3 regions of the Pseudomonas germanica genome follow, and region 2 is predicted to be linked to each of the others. Evidence: predicted binding sites of a transcription regulator. Region 2 holds the regulator's gene; each other region holds the start of a gene.
What was found. Region 2 encodes FliA, which starts transcription of late flagellar genes. Its sites were predicted from a motif close to CTAAAGTTTNNNNNNNNNNNGCCGNTAA; they were not measured.
Positions count from the first base shown of each region.

Region 1: the regulator FliA is predicted to act here: its motif matches at 2,403-2,430, upstream of J0G10_RS15425 (methyl-accepting chemotaxis protein).
Region 3: the regulator FliA is predicted to act here: its motif matches at 2,985-3,012, upstream of J0G10_RS24800 (flagellar protein MotY).

Region 1 covers NZ_CP071586.1:3,457,202-3,461,654, reverse strand. The annotation lists gene J0G10_RS15445 (LysR substrate-binding domain-containing protein) at 1-519, shown strand, start outside; gene J0G10_RS15440 (MmcQ/YjbR family DNA-binding protein) at 516-875, shown strand; gene J0G10_RS15435 (DUF1294 domain-containing protein) at 994-1,425, opposite strand; gene J0G10_RS15430 (undecaprenyl-diphosphate phosphatase) at 1,422-2,252, opposite strand; gene J0G10_RS15425 (methyl-accepting chemotaxis protein) at 2,558-4,192, shown strand.
Region 2 covers NZ_CP071586.1:2,063,994-2,068,446, reverse strand. The annotation lists gene J0G10_RS09145 (chemotaxis protein CheA) at 1-500, opposite strand, end outside; gene J0G10_RS09140 (protein phosphatase CheZ) at 555-1,343, opposite strand; gene J0G10_RS09135 (chemotaxis response regulator CheY) at 1,362-1,733, opposite strand; gene fliA (RNA polymerase sigma factor FliA) at 1,900-2,640, opposite strand; gene fleN (flagellar synthesis regulator FleN) at 2,637-3,467, opposite strand; gene flhF (flagellar biosynthesis protein FlhF) at 3,584-4,453, opposite strand, start outside.
Region 3 covers NZ_CP071586.1:5,601,892-5,606,344, forward strand. The annotation lists gene J0G10_RS24790 (hypothetical protein) at 1-529, shown strand, start outside; gene J0G10_RS24795 (argininosuccinate synthase) at 663-1,880, opposite strand; gene J0G10_RS24800 (flagellar protein MotY) at 2,010-2,918, opposite strand; gene pyrC (dihydroorotase) at 3,079-4,125, shown strand; gene rnt (ribonuclease T) at 4,122-4,453, shown strand, end outside.

The sequences.
Region 1 (4,453 bases), 1.4 Mb from region 2:
CGGGTCGATCTGGTCGGTGAAGGCTTTGATGTCGCGTTGCGCGTGCGTGAGCATGGTGACGAGGATCCGCTGCTGGTGACCCGACGCCTGCGTCAGGCGCAGATGGTCGTGGTGGCCAGCCCGGCGTTTTTACAGGGCAAGACGATCAACCATCCGCAAGACTTGAAGCATCTGCCCGTACTGGGTGCGCTGGAGGCCGATCGCATGGTGCATGTGCGCCTGCTCGATCAACAGGGCCACAGTTTCGAACTGAACATGGAGGCTCGCCTGGGCATCGACGATTTCGGCGTGCGCAAGGCCTGCGTCCTTGCCGGTCAGGGTTTTACTCTGTTGCCGATGATGTATTGCGAAGCGGAGCTGGAAAACGGCACGCTGGTGCAGATGCTGCCAGAGTGGTCGCTGCCCGGCGGCTGGCTGCAAGCGGTGTATCCGCATCGGCGCGGGGTGATGCCGGCGGTGCGCGCGTGGATCGATCATCTGGTCGAGTCGTTCAATGCCTGTGGGGAGCGGTTGTTATGAGCAAGGGAAAGATGAGCGAAGCCGACGTGGCCGCGTTCTGCCTGGCATTGCCGGGCGCTCGGGAAGATTACAAATGGGGCGGCGTGCGAGTGTTTTCGATTGCCGGCAGCAAGATGTTTGCCTTGCAGGGGCTGCGTGGGGACTCGCTGGCGTTCAAGGTCGACAAGGATTTGTTTCTTGGCCATTGCGACCGCCCGGGCATTCACCCGGCGCCGTATCTGGCGCGGGCGCAGTGGATCATCATGCATCCGCCCTACCCGCTGGGTGCCGAGGAATTGTGCGGGTTGTTGCAGCGCTCGCATCAGTTGGTGGTGAGCAAGTTGCCGAAGAAAACCCAAATAGGTTTGTTGCTGTAAACCCGACCCCCTGTGTAGGAGCTGCCGAAGGCTGCGATCTTTTGACTTTGATCTTTTAAAAGCAAGATCAAAAAGATCGCAGCCTTCGGCAGCTCCTACATAGGGAATTGCGGTGTATTCAGAACAGCGTCAGCAAGTTCGAGCCGAGAAACAGCTGGTCGATCCAGAACACTTGGTGCAACACGACAATCACCCAGAACAGAATCTGAAACGACACCTTGCGCGTCTTGTGCCGGAACACCTGCTGGGCGATCAATGCGCCCGGCCAGCCGCCCGCCAGTTCCACGGCATGAAGGATGTTCTCGGGTGTGCGCCAGGCATCGGCGCGCGCCTTGCGCTTGTCTGCCCAGTACATGAAGAACGCCAACACACTCACAACACCGTAAGCTGTCAGCGGCACCAACGAAATCCCGCGCAACCACATCGACACCGAGCCGAACAACGGCAGCGCGCAGACGACCAGCAGAACCAGCAGTTTCAGCTTCAGATGCTGGATGTTGTTGCCGCCCGAAGGTCGCCCTTCGGGCCGGCGTGCGCGGGAATCACTCATGGCTTGGCCGCCGCCCAATCGATCCAGCCAAACTGCCACGTCGCCAGAATGACCAGACCAAAAACGATCCGATACCAGGCAAATGCCGCATAGCTGTGGCTGGCGATGAACTTGAGCAAACCGCGCACGGCGATCATGGCGAAGATGAATGCGGTGACGAAACCGATGGCGAACACCGGGAAGTCCGCCGGCACAAACAAGTCACGGTACTTGTAGCCCGAGTAAACCGCCGCACCGACCATGGTCGGCATCGCAAGGAAGAAGGAAAACTCGGTAGCGGTCTTGCGCGACAGGCCGAACAGCAAGCCGCCAATGATCGTCGAGCCGGAACGCGAAGTGCCGGGAATCATCGCCAGACACTGGGCGAAGCCGACTTTCAGGGCATCTTTCCAGGTGATCTCGTCGACCGTTTCGGCGTGCACTTCATGCTGACGCTTTTCCGCCCACAACATGATGATGCCGCCCACCACTAAGGCGGCCGCGACGGTAATCGGGTTGAACAGATATTCGTGGATCAGGTCGGCAAAGATCACGCCCAGCACCACAGCGGGCAGAAATGCGATCAGCAGGTTGGCGGTGAAACGACGGGCGCTGGGCTGCGTCGGCAAACCGATGACCACATCGAAAATCTTGCGTCGAAACTCCCAGACCACCGCGAGGATCGCGCCGAGCTGGATGATGATATTGAACGCCATGGCCCGTTCGCCGCCAAAATCAAGCAAGTCGGCAACAATGATCTGGTGTCCGGTACTGGAAATGGGCAAAAACTCCGTCAGCCCTTCTACAACTCCTAGTATCAGTGCCTGCAAGGCCGTCCAAAGATCCATCAATCCCCCAAAGAGCGATGCGCGCCGGCATGCCCCGATAGTATTTTTCTAGCGTTCACTGCGATCAGCGTAGCTGTTTGTGGCTGTACCGATTCCGCACGCACAGGATCCACACGAAACGGTCAAAATTCCGTGAAATATCAATTTGGATTCAGGTTTTCACGCGCGGGGCCGAAATCCTAACAGACAAGCCTTATTAGCGCTGCCGCGTTATACGACTTGGGTCGCGTATGCCCGCTCACGAAATCGTGGTTGGATGCTGGCGGTCGTTTATTACAAGAAAAAGAATCCGGAGTGACAGCGTTATGAACAGCTTGCGCAGTGTGTCGATCAGCCGACGCTTGTGGCTCATCTTGATTGTGGCGGTGGTCATGTTGCTGACCTTGGGCGTGTTGATGCTCAAGCAGATCCACGACGATCTCTACCATGCCAAAGCCCAGAAAACCCAGCACGTCGTGCAGACCGCCAGCGGCCTGCTGACCTATTACCACGACCTCGAAACCGCCGGCACCCTGAGCAAAGAGGCTGCACAGAAACAGGCGCTGACGGCAATTCGCGGACTGCGTTACGACCAGAGCGATTACTTCTGGATCAACGACCTCACGCCCGTGATGGTCATGCACCCGACCAACCCGAAACTCGAAGGCCAGAACCTCTCGGCGATCCGTGACCCGGACGGCTTTGCGGTGTTCAACGAAATGGTCGCCATCGCCCGATCGAAAGGCGCGGGCATGGTCGACTACCGCTGGCCAAAACCGGGCGCCAGTGAGCCGGTGGCCAAGACGTCCTACGTCAAACTTTTCGAACCGTGGGGCTGGGTGCTCGGCTCCGGGGTTTACGTCGACGATGTGCAGGCGGAATTCCGGGGCCAAGTGATCAAGGCTACGGTCATCGGCCTGGTGATCGCCGTGATCATGGCGCTGTTGGTGATCCTCATCGCGCGCAGCATCGTCCGCCCATTGCAGGAAACCGTGAACGCCATGGCCAACATTGCCAGCGGTGAAAGCGACCTGACCCGCAGCCTCGATACCCATGGCAAAGATGAAGTCACTGAACTGGCGCATCACTTCAACGCCTTCACCGCCAAGCTGCGCCGGGTGATCGGTGATTTGCAGGTGTCGGCCAGCGCCTTGGGCCAGTCGTCCAGCGAACTGGGCAACGACGCCTCGCAGGCTCAGCAACGCAGCCAGCAGCAATCGCAGCAGATGGAACTGGTGGCCACGGCGATCAACGAAGTGACCTATGGCGTGCAGGACGTGGCAAAGAACGCCGAGCACGCCGCCGCCGAAATGCGCGATGCCGAAGCGCAGGCGCAACAGGGCCAGATCAATATCGACGGCAGCTTGCAGCAGATAGACAAGCTGTCCGGCACCATTGATCAAGCGGTGGAAGTGATTCGCACCCTGGCTGCCGAAAGCACGCAGATCGGCAGCGTATTGGAGGTGATCCGTTCGATTGCCGAACAGACCAACCTGCTCGCGCTTAATGCCGCGATTGAAGCGGCGCGGGCCGGGGAGCAAGGTCGCGGGTTTGCCGTGGTGGCGGATGAAGTACGCTTGTTGGCGCAACGTACGCAGAAGTCGACGGCGGAAATCCAGTCGATGATCGAGCGCCTGCAGAACCACTCCGAAGCCGCCGTAAAAGTGATCGGCGACAGCAGCAAGGCGTCGCAACTGACCATCGAACAAGCCGGGTTGGCCGGTGCGAGCCTGAATGCCATTGGCCAGGCACTGCGTAATCTCAATGGCCTGAACGCGTCGATTGCCAGCGCCACGTTGCAGCAGGCGCATGTGGTCGAGGACATTAATCAGAACGTCACTCAGGCGGCCGGCCTCTCGCACAGCACGGCGATCGCTGCCGAACAATCGAGTGCGGCCAGCCTGAAACTTGGCCAGTTGAGCGAACAACTCAACGCCCTCCTGCGCCAGTTCCGCGTCTGACCCGTGTACTGTGGTGAGCCCACCCCTCACCCCACCCCTCTCCCCAAGGAGAGGGGGCCGACCGAGGTCTCTCAAGCTATACGTCGACCTGAAAAATCGAGTCGATTATGGATTCAACGCAGAAAGATCAGGTCGGCGTATCTCGAACATCCAACTCGCTCAGTCCCCTCTCCCTACGGGCGGTCCGACGTTTCGGGAGGGTTAGGGTGAGGGGCTTTTGATCTACAGCGATCATCAGTACCTAGCCCAATGCAGTACAAT
Region 2 (4,453 bases):
TCCAGCAGTTGTTCAAATTCGTTATCGGTGATGTCGCCAGACGCGTCGCCTTCGACGACCAGTTCTTCGATCATCTCGGCCACCGGCGATGCCGGGGCGGCATCCGCCGATTGCGGTTCGGCCAGACGCGCCAGGGCGGCCAGCAGTTCCGGGGTGGCAGCGGTGATCGGTGCACGCTCACGGACTTCGCTGAACATGCTGTTCACCGCGTCCAGTGCTTCGAGGACAACGTCCATCAGTTCTGCATCAACGCGACGCTCACCCTTGCGCAGGATGTCGAACACGTTTTCGGCGATGTGACAGCACTCCACCAGCTCATTGAGCTGAAGGAAGCCGGCGCCCCCTTTTACAGTGTGGAAACCGCGAAAAATTGCGTTGAGCAGATCTGCGTCATCCGGACGGCTTTCCAGCTCGACCAGTTGTTCGGACAGTTGCTCAAGAATCTCGCCGGCCTCAACCAGGAAATCCTGAAGGATCTCTTCATCGGCGCCGAAGCTCATTAATGGGGTGCTCCTACAGGTCTAAAAACCCAAAAAACCTAAAATTCCACAACTCTAGAATCCGAGGCTGGATAACAAATCGTCCACATCGTCCTGACCGGACACAACGTCTTCTCGTTTATCGGCATGAATCTGCGGACCTTCACCCTGCGAGAGATGTTTTTGTGGATCTTTTTCTGCAAGCATCGCGGCGCGGTCATGTTCGATGCCCGCAAAGCGGTCGACCTGACTGGCCATGAGGACGAGTTTGAGCAAATTGCTTTCGACTTCGGTGACCAGTTGGGTCACACGCTTGATCACCTGACCGGTCAGGTCCTGGTAATCCTGGGCCAGCAGGATGTCGTTGAGATTGCTCGACACCGCACGGTTGTCCGTGCTGCTGCGTGACAGAAAACCGTCGACCCGGCGCGCCAGCTCGCGGAACTCTTCAGCCCCGACCTCGCGACGCATGAAGCGACCCCAATCGGCGCTCAAGGTCTGCGCTTCATCAGCCAGACTGTTGACCACCGGCGTGGCGCTTTCCACCAGATCCATGGTGCGGTTGGCCGCGGCTTCTGTCAGCTTGACCACATAGCCCAGGCGTTCGGTGGCGTCGGTGATTTGCGACACTTCCTCGGCCTGCGGCATGTTCGGATCGATCTGGAAGTTGACGATCGCACTGTGCAGTTCACGTGTGAGCTTGCCGACTTCCTGGTACAGGCCACGGTCACGGGTCTGATTGAGCTCATGGATCAGTTGCACAGCGTCGCCGAACCTGCCTTTTTCAAGGCTTTCGACCAGTTCGACCGCGTGTTTTTTCAGGGTCGACTCGAAATCGCCCTGTGAAGATTCGTTATGCTCCATAGCTCCCCCGCGCGTTCATCAGCCGATGCGTTCGAAAATCTTCTCGATTTTGTCTTTCAACGCCTGAGCCGTGAAAGGTTTGACTACGTAGCCGTTTACACCGGCCTGAGCGGCTTCAATGATCTGCTCGCGCTTGGCTTCTGCAGTCACCATCAGCACTGGCAGGTGCTTGAGTTTTTCATCGGCACGCACGTGGCGCAGCAGGTCGATACCGGTCATGCCCGGCATGTTCCAGTCCGTTACCAGAAAGTCGATGCTTCCGCTGTTGAGCACTGGAATGGCAGTCACGCCATCGTCAGCCTCGACGGTGTTGGTGAACCCAAGATCACGCAGCAGGTTCTTGATGATCCGCCGCATCGTTGAGAAGTCATCAACGATGAGGATTTTCATGTCTTTGTTCAATTCGACCTCCAAGCAGTCTTAAACGCGCCCAGCACCTGGACGCGCCACTTCAATCAATCGGCGCAGCACTCGAAGACTGTCTGGAGCACAACAGAGCAAGACCGGTGCCGTTCATCACCGCACCAGCCTCGTTCGCAGTGTCCCCACACTGCCTTCAGCGCGCTCGCCACTCCCCCAAACGCCCCCGCAAACGGGCCGCGCACTGGCTGTGTAACTGGCTGACCCGCGATTCACTGACGCCAAGGACTTCACCGATCTCCTTGAGGTTCAGCTCTTCGTCGTAGTACAGCGCCAACACCAGTCGCTCACGCTCCGGCAAATTGGCAATCGCGTCCGCCAACGCTGCCTGGAAACGTTCATCTTCCAGATCGCGTGACGGCTCCATATGAGCACTCGCGCCATCCTCGTGCAGCCCTTCGTGTTCGCCGTCCTGCAACAGGTCGTCGAAACTGAACAGGCGACTGCCCAAGGTGTCATTCAAAATCCCGTAGTAATCGTCGAGACTCAATTGGAGTTCGGCCGCAACCTCGTGATCTTTAGCATCACGGCCGGTTTTAGCTTCAATTGAGCGAATCGCGTCGCTGACCATACGGGTATTGCGGTGAACCGAGCGTGGCGCCCAGTCCCCTTTGCGCACTTCGTCGAGCATCGCACCGCGGATTCGTATGCCCGCGTACGTTTCGAAACTGGCGCCTTTGCTGGCGTCGTATTTGGTCGAGACTTCAAGCAGGCCGATCATCCCGGCCTGGATCAGGTCTTCGACCTGCACACTCGCCGGCAAGCGCGCCAGCAAGTGGTAGGCAATGCGTTTGACCAGTGGCGCGTAACGCTCGATCAACTCGTACTGCGCGTCACGTGCCGACTTCTTGTAGTAGTTCATACCGCTTGCGGTCATAGCACGGGCCCTGCCGTTTGCTGCACGAGGCGCTCGACGAAAAACTCAAGATGGCCACGCGGGTTGGCGGGCAGCGGCCAGGTGTCGACCTTCTGCGCGATCGCCTTGAACGCCAGCGCGCACTTGGAACGCGGAAAGGCTTCGTACACCGCGCGCTGCTTCTGCACCGCTTTACGCACGCTTTCGTCGTAAGGCACGGCGCCGACGTATTGTAGGGCCACGTCAAGAAAGCGATCCGTGACCTTGGTCAACTTGGCGAACAGGTTGCGCCCTTCCTGCGGGCTCTGCGCCATGTTGGCGAGGACGCGGAAGCGGTTCATGCCGTAATCGCGGTTGAGCAGTTTGATCAGCGCGTAAGCGTCAGTGATCGAGGTCGGCTCATCGCAGACCACCAGCAACACTTCTTGCGCGGCGCGAACAAAACTGACTACCGAGTCACCAATACCCGCAGCAGTGTCGATCACCAGTACATCGAGATTGTCACCGATGTCGCTGAACGCCTGAATCAGGCCGGCATGTTGCGCCGGGCTCAGGTGCACCATGCTTTGCGTGCCGGACGCCGCCGGCACGATGCGAATGCCACCGGGGCCTTGCAACAGCACGTCGCGCAGCTCGCACCGGCCTTCGATGACGTCGGCCAGCGTGCGTTTAGGGGTCAGCCCCAACAATACGTCAACGTTCGCCAGACCCAGGTCGGCGTCCAGCAGCATGACCCGACGGCCAAGCTCTGCCAGCGCCAGCGACAAGTTCACTGACACGTTAGTCTTGCCGACGCCACCTTTGCCGCCGGTCACCGCGATCACCTGTACGGGATGCATGCTGCCCATGTTATTTCTTTACCTTGTCTTGCATAGACGGAGGCCACATTACTGGCTGCGCGTTCACAACCGGAACAATGCATGGCAGACCATCGATGTAGGTACAAAAACTGTTCATGAATACCTCAGCCTACCTGCTTGGTCGGGCTGTGATAGATATCAGCGAACATGTCAGCCATGGCTTCTTCGCTGGGTTCTTCCTGCATTTGCACGCTGACGGCGCGGCTGACCAGTTGATGACGGCGCGGCAGATGCAAATCATCCGGAATCCGTGGGCCATCGGTCAGGTACGCGACCGGCAATTCATGACTGATCGCCAGGCTCAACACTTCGCCAAGGCTGGCCGTTTCATCCAGTTTAGTCAGGATGCAGCCGGCAAGCCCGCAACGCTTGTAACTGTGATAAGCGGCGGTTAGAACCTGTTTCTGGCTGGTGGTTGCCAAGACCAGATAATTTTTTGAACGAATGCCACGCCCGGCCAGACTTTCCAGCTGCATGCGCAGGGCCGGATCGCTGGCTTGCAGGCCGGCAGTATCGATCAACACCACGCGTTTGCGCAGCAGTGGATCCAGCGCTTGCACCAGCGATTGGCCCGGATCGACGTGGGTCACTGGCACATTGAGAATGCGGCCCAGCGTCTTCAGTTGTTCCTGAGCGCCGATACGGAAACTGTCCATGCTCACCAGCGCGACATTCTGCGCGCCGTATTTGAGCACATAACGCGCGGCAAGCTTGGCGAGTGTAGTGGTCTTGCCCATGCCGGCAGGGCCGACCATGGCAATCACACCGCCCTCTTCCAGCGGCTCGACTTCCGGTACGGCAATCATCCGTGCCAGGTGCGCGAGCAACATGCGCCAGGCCTGACGCGGTTCTTCGATATCGGTGATCATCGCCAGCAGATCGCGCGACAACGGGCCGGACAGACCGATACGTTGCAGACGGCGATACAGGTTGGCTTGCGCCGGACGGCTGCCTTGCAGCTGATTCCAGGCCAG
Region 3 (4,453 bases), 3.2 Mb from region 2:
TTACCGTTCCCTCTACTCACCCTCGGACTTCGGCAAGGACAAAAACTTTCTTAAAGTAATCGATAACAACGATCGCGAGAACAAACGAAACACACCGCCCCTGGAGCCAGCCACGCAAGGGACATTTGGACTATCAAGTTGTATCGTGCCCAGCGAGTCAGGCCCAACCGAATGCAAGGACGCGTGCAAAGTCCACAACGCACCTGACCCGCCCTCGGCCATCAATTCAAAATCGAACCTGATTGTTCAGCACAACATTCAGTTGCCCGCGTGGGTCAGTGACCTGCACCTCATCGACGTTCGGGGTGTCGATGCATCGAGAGAGTTAGCCACGATTCTGGAAAACATCCGGAACCTGGACCGGAAAACTCCCCGGGTAGTGGTGTTTCTTTCCAATCATGTATCGGATGTTTTACTGACGCAGCATTCATTGCTGAAGATCAGGCACGTCAGGAAAGGCTCAGGCAAAACGATTTGTATTGTTTATAACCTTTGCGCACAGGCGGTAACGCTGCTGGGACGGGCATGAAAGATGAGTCGTAGCCACAGATGCCAAGACCAGGAACAGGCTTCAATCAGACGCAAACAAAGAATCATGCAAAAAGGGCGGCCTTGTCTCGATGACAAGGCCGCCCTTTTCATTACGCTTCAGACCAGAACGCTTAGAACAGCTTGCGGCCCTTGTTGGCAGCAATGCGCATGCGCAGCGCGTTGAGCTTGATGAAGCCCGCGGCATCAGCCTGGTTGTAAGCACCGCCGTCTTCTTCGAAGGTCGCGATGTTGGAATCGAACAGCGAATCGTCGGACTTGCGGCCGGTAACGATCACGTTGCCTTTGTACAACTTCAGGCGCACAACGCCGTTCACGTTGACCTGCGAAGCGTCGATCATCTGCTGCAGCATCAGACGCTCTGGGCTCCACCAGTAACCGGTGTAGATCAGGCTGGCGTATTTCGGCATCAGCTCGTCTTTGAGGTGAGCGACTTCGCGGTCCAGGGTGATCGATTCGATGGCGCGGTGAGCGCGCAGCATGATGGTGCCGCCCGGGGTTTCGTAGCAGCCACGGGACTTCATGCCGACGTAACGGTTTTCGACAATGTCGAGACGGCCGATACCGTGAGCGCCACCGATCTTGTTCAGCGTCGCCAGCACGGTGGCCGGAGTCATTTCGACGCCGTCCAGTGCAACGATGTCGCCGTTGCGGTAGGTCAGTTCCAGGTATTGCGCTTTGTCAGGAGCGTTCTCCGGGGAGACGGTCCATTTCCACATGTCTTCTTCGTGCTCGGTCCAGGTGTCTTCCAGCACGCCGCCTTCATAGGAGATGTGCAGCAGGTTGGCGTCCATCGAGTACGGGGACTTCTTCTTGCCGTGACGCTCGATCGGGATCGCGTGCTTCTCGGCGTAGTCCATCAGCTTCTCGCGAGACAGCAGGTCCCACTCACGCCAAGGCGCGATCACTTTCACGCCTGGCTTGAGCGCGTAGGCACCCAGTTCGAAACGCACCTGGTCGTTACCCTTGCCGGTGGCGCCATGGGAAATGGCGTCAGCGCCGGTTTCGTTGGCGATTTCGATCAGACGTTTGGCGATCAGCGGACGCGCGATGGAAGTACCCAGCAGGTACTCGCCTTCGTAAACGGTGTTGGCGCGGAACATCGGGAACACGAAATCACGCACGAACTCTTCGCGCAGGTCGTCGATGTAGATTTCTTTGACGCCCATGGCCTGAGCCTTGGCGCGGGCCGGCTCGACCTCTTCGCCTTGCCCGAGATCAGCGGTGAAGGTCACCACTTCACAGTTATAAGTATCCTGCAGCCACTTGAGGATCACCGAAGTGTCCAGGCCGCCGGAATACGCCAGAACGACCTTGTTTACGTCCGCCATGCCATCACTCCACGGGGTTCTACGGAAAGCCGAGGAGTCTACCGCTCCAACGCGATAATTTACAGAGGCGCGACAGCTTAAGACGACAAAGCGACAGAATCTGTCGAGAGCGCGACGATGACCGGCGGGTCAGGAAGTCGCCGCAGTATTGGCTGGCGTGCTCGCTTGCGGTGCCGGAGCCGCGACCGGCGCCACGCGCGCCAGTTTGACATTGACCCGACGGTTCTTCGCGCGATTGGCCGCGTTGGTGTTCGGCACAATGGGATATTGCTCGCCATGGAAACGCACGGTGATCTGCGATTCCTGAATGCCGTTAGCCTTGAAGAAGTCGACCACCGCCAGCGCGCGGCGGCGCGACAGTTCACGGTTGGTCAGGCGATTACCGCTGTTGTCGGAATGGCCGTCGAGTTCGATGTGATTGACCGTCGGATCGGCCTTCATGAACTCAAGCATTACTTGCAGTTTGGCTTTGGCGGCAGCGTCGAGGTCAACGCCTTCACCGGGGAAACCGATCTGCGACTGCTTGATCTGGTCAAAATTCTGCGGCAGCAATTTCGCCACACATGTCTGGTAATCGTTGAAGGCCTTGCTGAACTTGACCGGCAACAGGCGTACTTCCGAGACACGGCCATCGCCAGACGCGCGACGCACGACCGGGCTGCGCCCGTCCAGCAGGCCGCTGATCAGCCCCCCGGCCTGGGACTGCGAACTGCTGAACAGCACGTTGCCGCTGCCGAGCCGCACAGAGCCCAGATTAATGTCACCACGGCCCGGCTGCCAAGGCGCAGCCGCTGCCAGCAACGTTGCAGAACCGCCGCCGAGCATGGCGTTGTAGGCGTTCAGACGGAATATCGCCTGCTCGCCGGCCTTGCGCACGAACTCACCTGAGCCGAAATCAGTGATCGGCTGGGTCAGACGACATTCGAACTTGTCGCCGGCGACCGTCCACTCAATGTTCTCCAGACGGGTCTGGTACGTGAGCGCCATCGCGGGAAGGCTGGCAAACACACTGAGCAAGGCTAAATAACGCTGGCGCACGGGAGGCTCCATTGGCTTCTGAAACACAAAGACCGATTCACACTATGTTTACGGCATACCTACGGGATATCGGAAGGTTCCGGCAAAACTTGATAGCGAGTGCCTGCAAGAGTCTTTTCCGGTAGCATTCGCCTCAGTTTGACCCGCCTGGAATCCCCTCATGTCCGACCGCCTGACCCTGCTGCGTCCCGACGACTGGCACATTCATCTTCGCGATGGTGCCGTGTTGACCAATACCGTTGCCGATGTTGCGCGCACTTTTGGCCGCGCCATCATCATGCCCAACCTGGTACCACCGGTGCGCAACGCCGCTGAAGCCGACAGCTATCGCCAGCGGATTCTCGCTGCCCGCCCGGCCGGCAGTCGCTTCGAACCGCTGATGGTGCTGTACCTCACCGACCGCACCCAGCCCGAAGAAATTCGTGAAGCCAAGGCCAGTGGTTTTGTGCACGCAGCCAAGCTGTACCCGGCCGGCGCGACCACCAACTCCGATTCCGGGGTAACCAGCATCGACAAGATCTTCCCGGCACTGGAAGCCATGGCCGAAGTCGGCATGCCGTTGCTGATCCACGGTGAAGTCACCCGTGGCGACGTCGATGTGTTCGACCGCGAAAAGATCTTCATCGACGAGCACATGCGCCGCGTGGTCGAGCGCTTCCCGACGCTGAAAGTGGTGTTCGAACACATCACCACCGGCGACGCCGTGCAGTTCGTCAACGAGGCCTCGGCCAACGTTGGCGCGACCATCACCGCGCATCACCTGCTGTACAACCGCAACCACATGCTGGTGGGCGGGATTCGGCCGCACTTCTATTGCCTGCCGATCCTCAAGCGCAATACGCACCAGGAAGTCCTGCTCGACGCCGCCACCAGTGGCAGCGCGAAGTTCTTCCTCGGCACCGACTCGGCGCCGCACGCACAGCACGCCAAGGAAGCCGCTTGCGGCTGTGCCGGCTGCTACACCGCGTACGCCGCGATCGAGATGTACGCCGAAGCCTTCGAACAGCGTAATGCGCTGGACAAACTCGAAGCCTTCGCCAGCCTCAACGGCCCGCGTTTCTACGGCCTGCCGGCGAACACCGATCGCATCACCCTGGTTCGTGAAGAATGGACCGCCCCGACCAGCCTGCCGTTTGGCGAGCTGACCGTTATCCCGCTGCGCGCCGGTGAAAAACTGCGCTGGCGCCTGCTGGAGGAACACGCGTGAGTGAAGACCATTTCGACGACGAACTGGACGGTCAAAGTGGTGGCGGCGGCTCCCGTCACCCGATGGCAGCACGCTTTCGCGGCTACCTGCCGGTTGTCGTTGACGTAGAGACCGGTGGCTTCAACTCGGCCACCGACGCTCTGCTGGAGATTGCCGCGACCACCATCGCCATGGATGAAAAGGGTTTTGTATACCCGGATCACACCTACTTCTTCCGCGTTGAGCCGTTCGAAGGCGCCAACATCGAAGCTGCGGCGCTGGAGTTCACCGGAATCAAACTCGATCACCCGCTGCGCATGGCGGTCAGCGAAGAAACCGCGCTGACCGA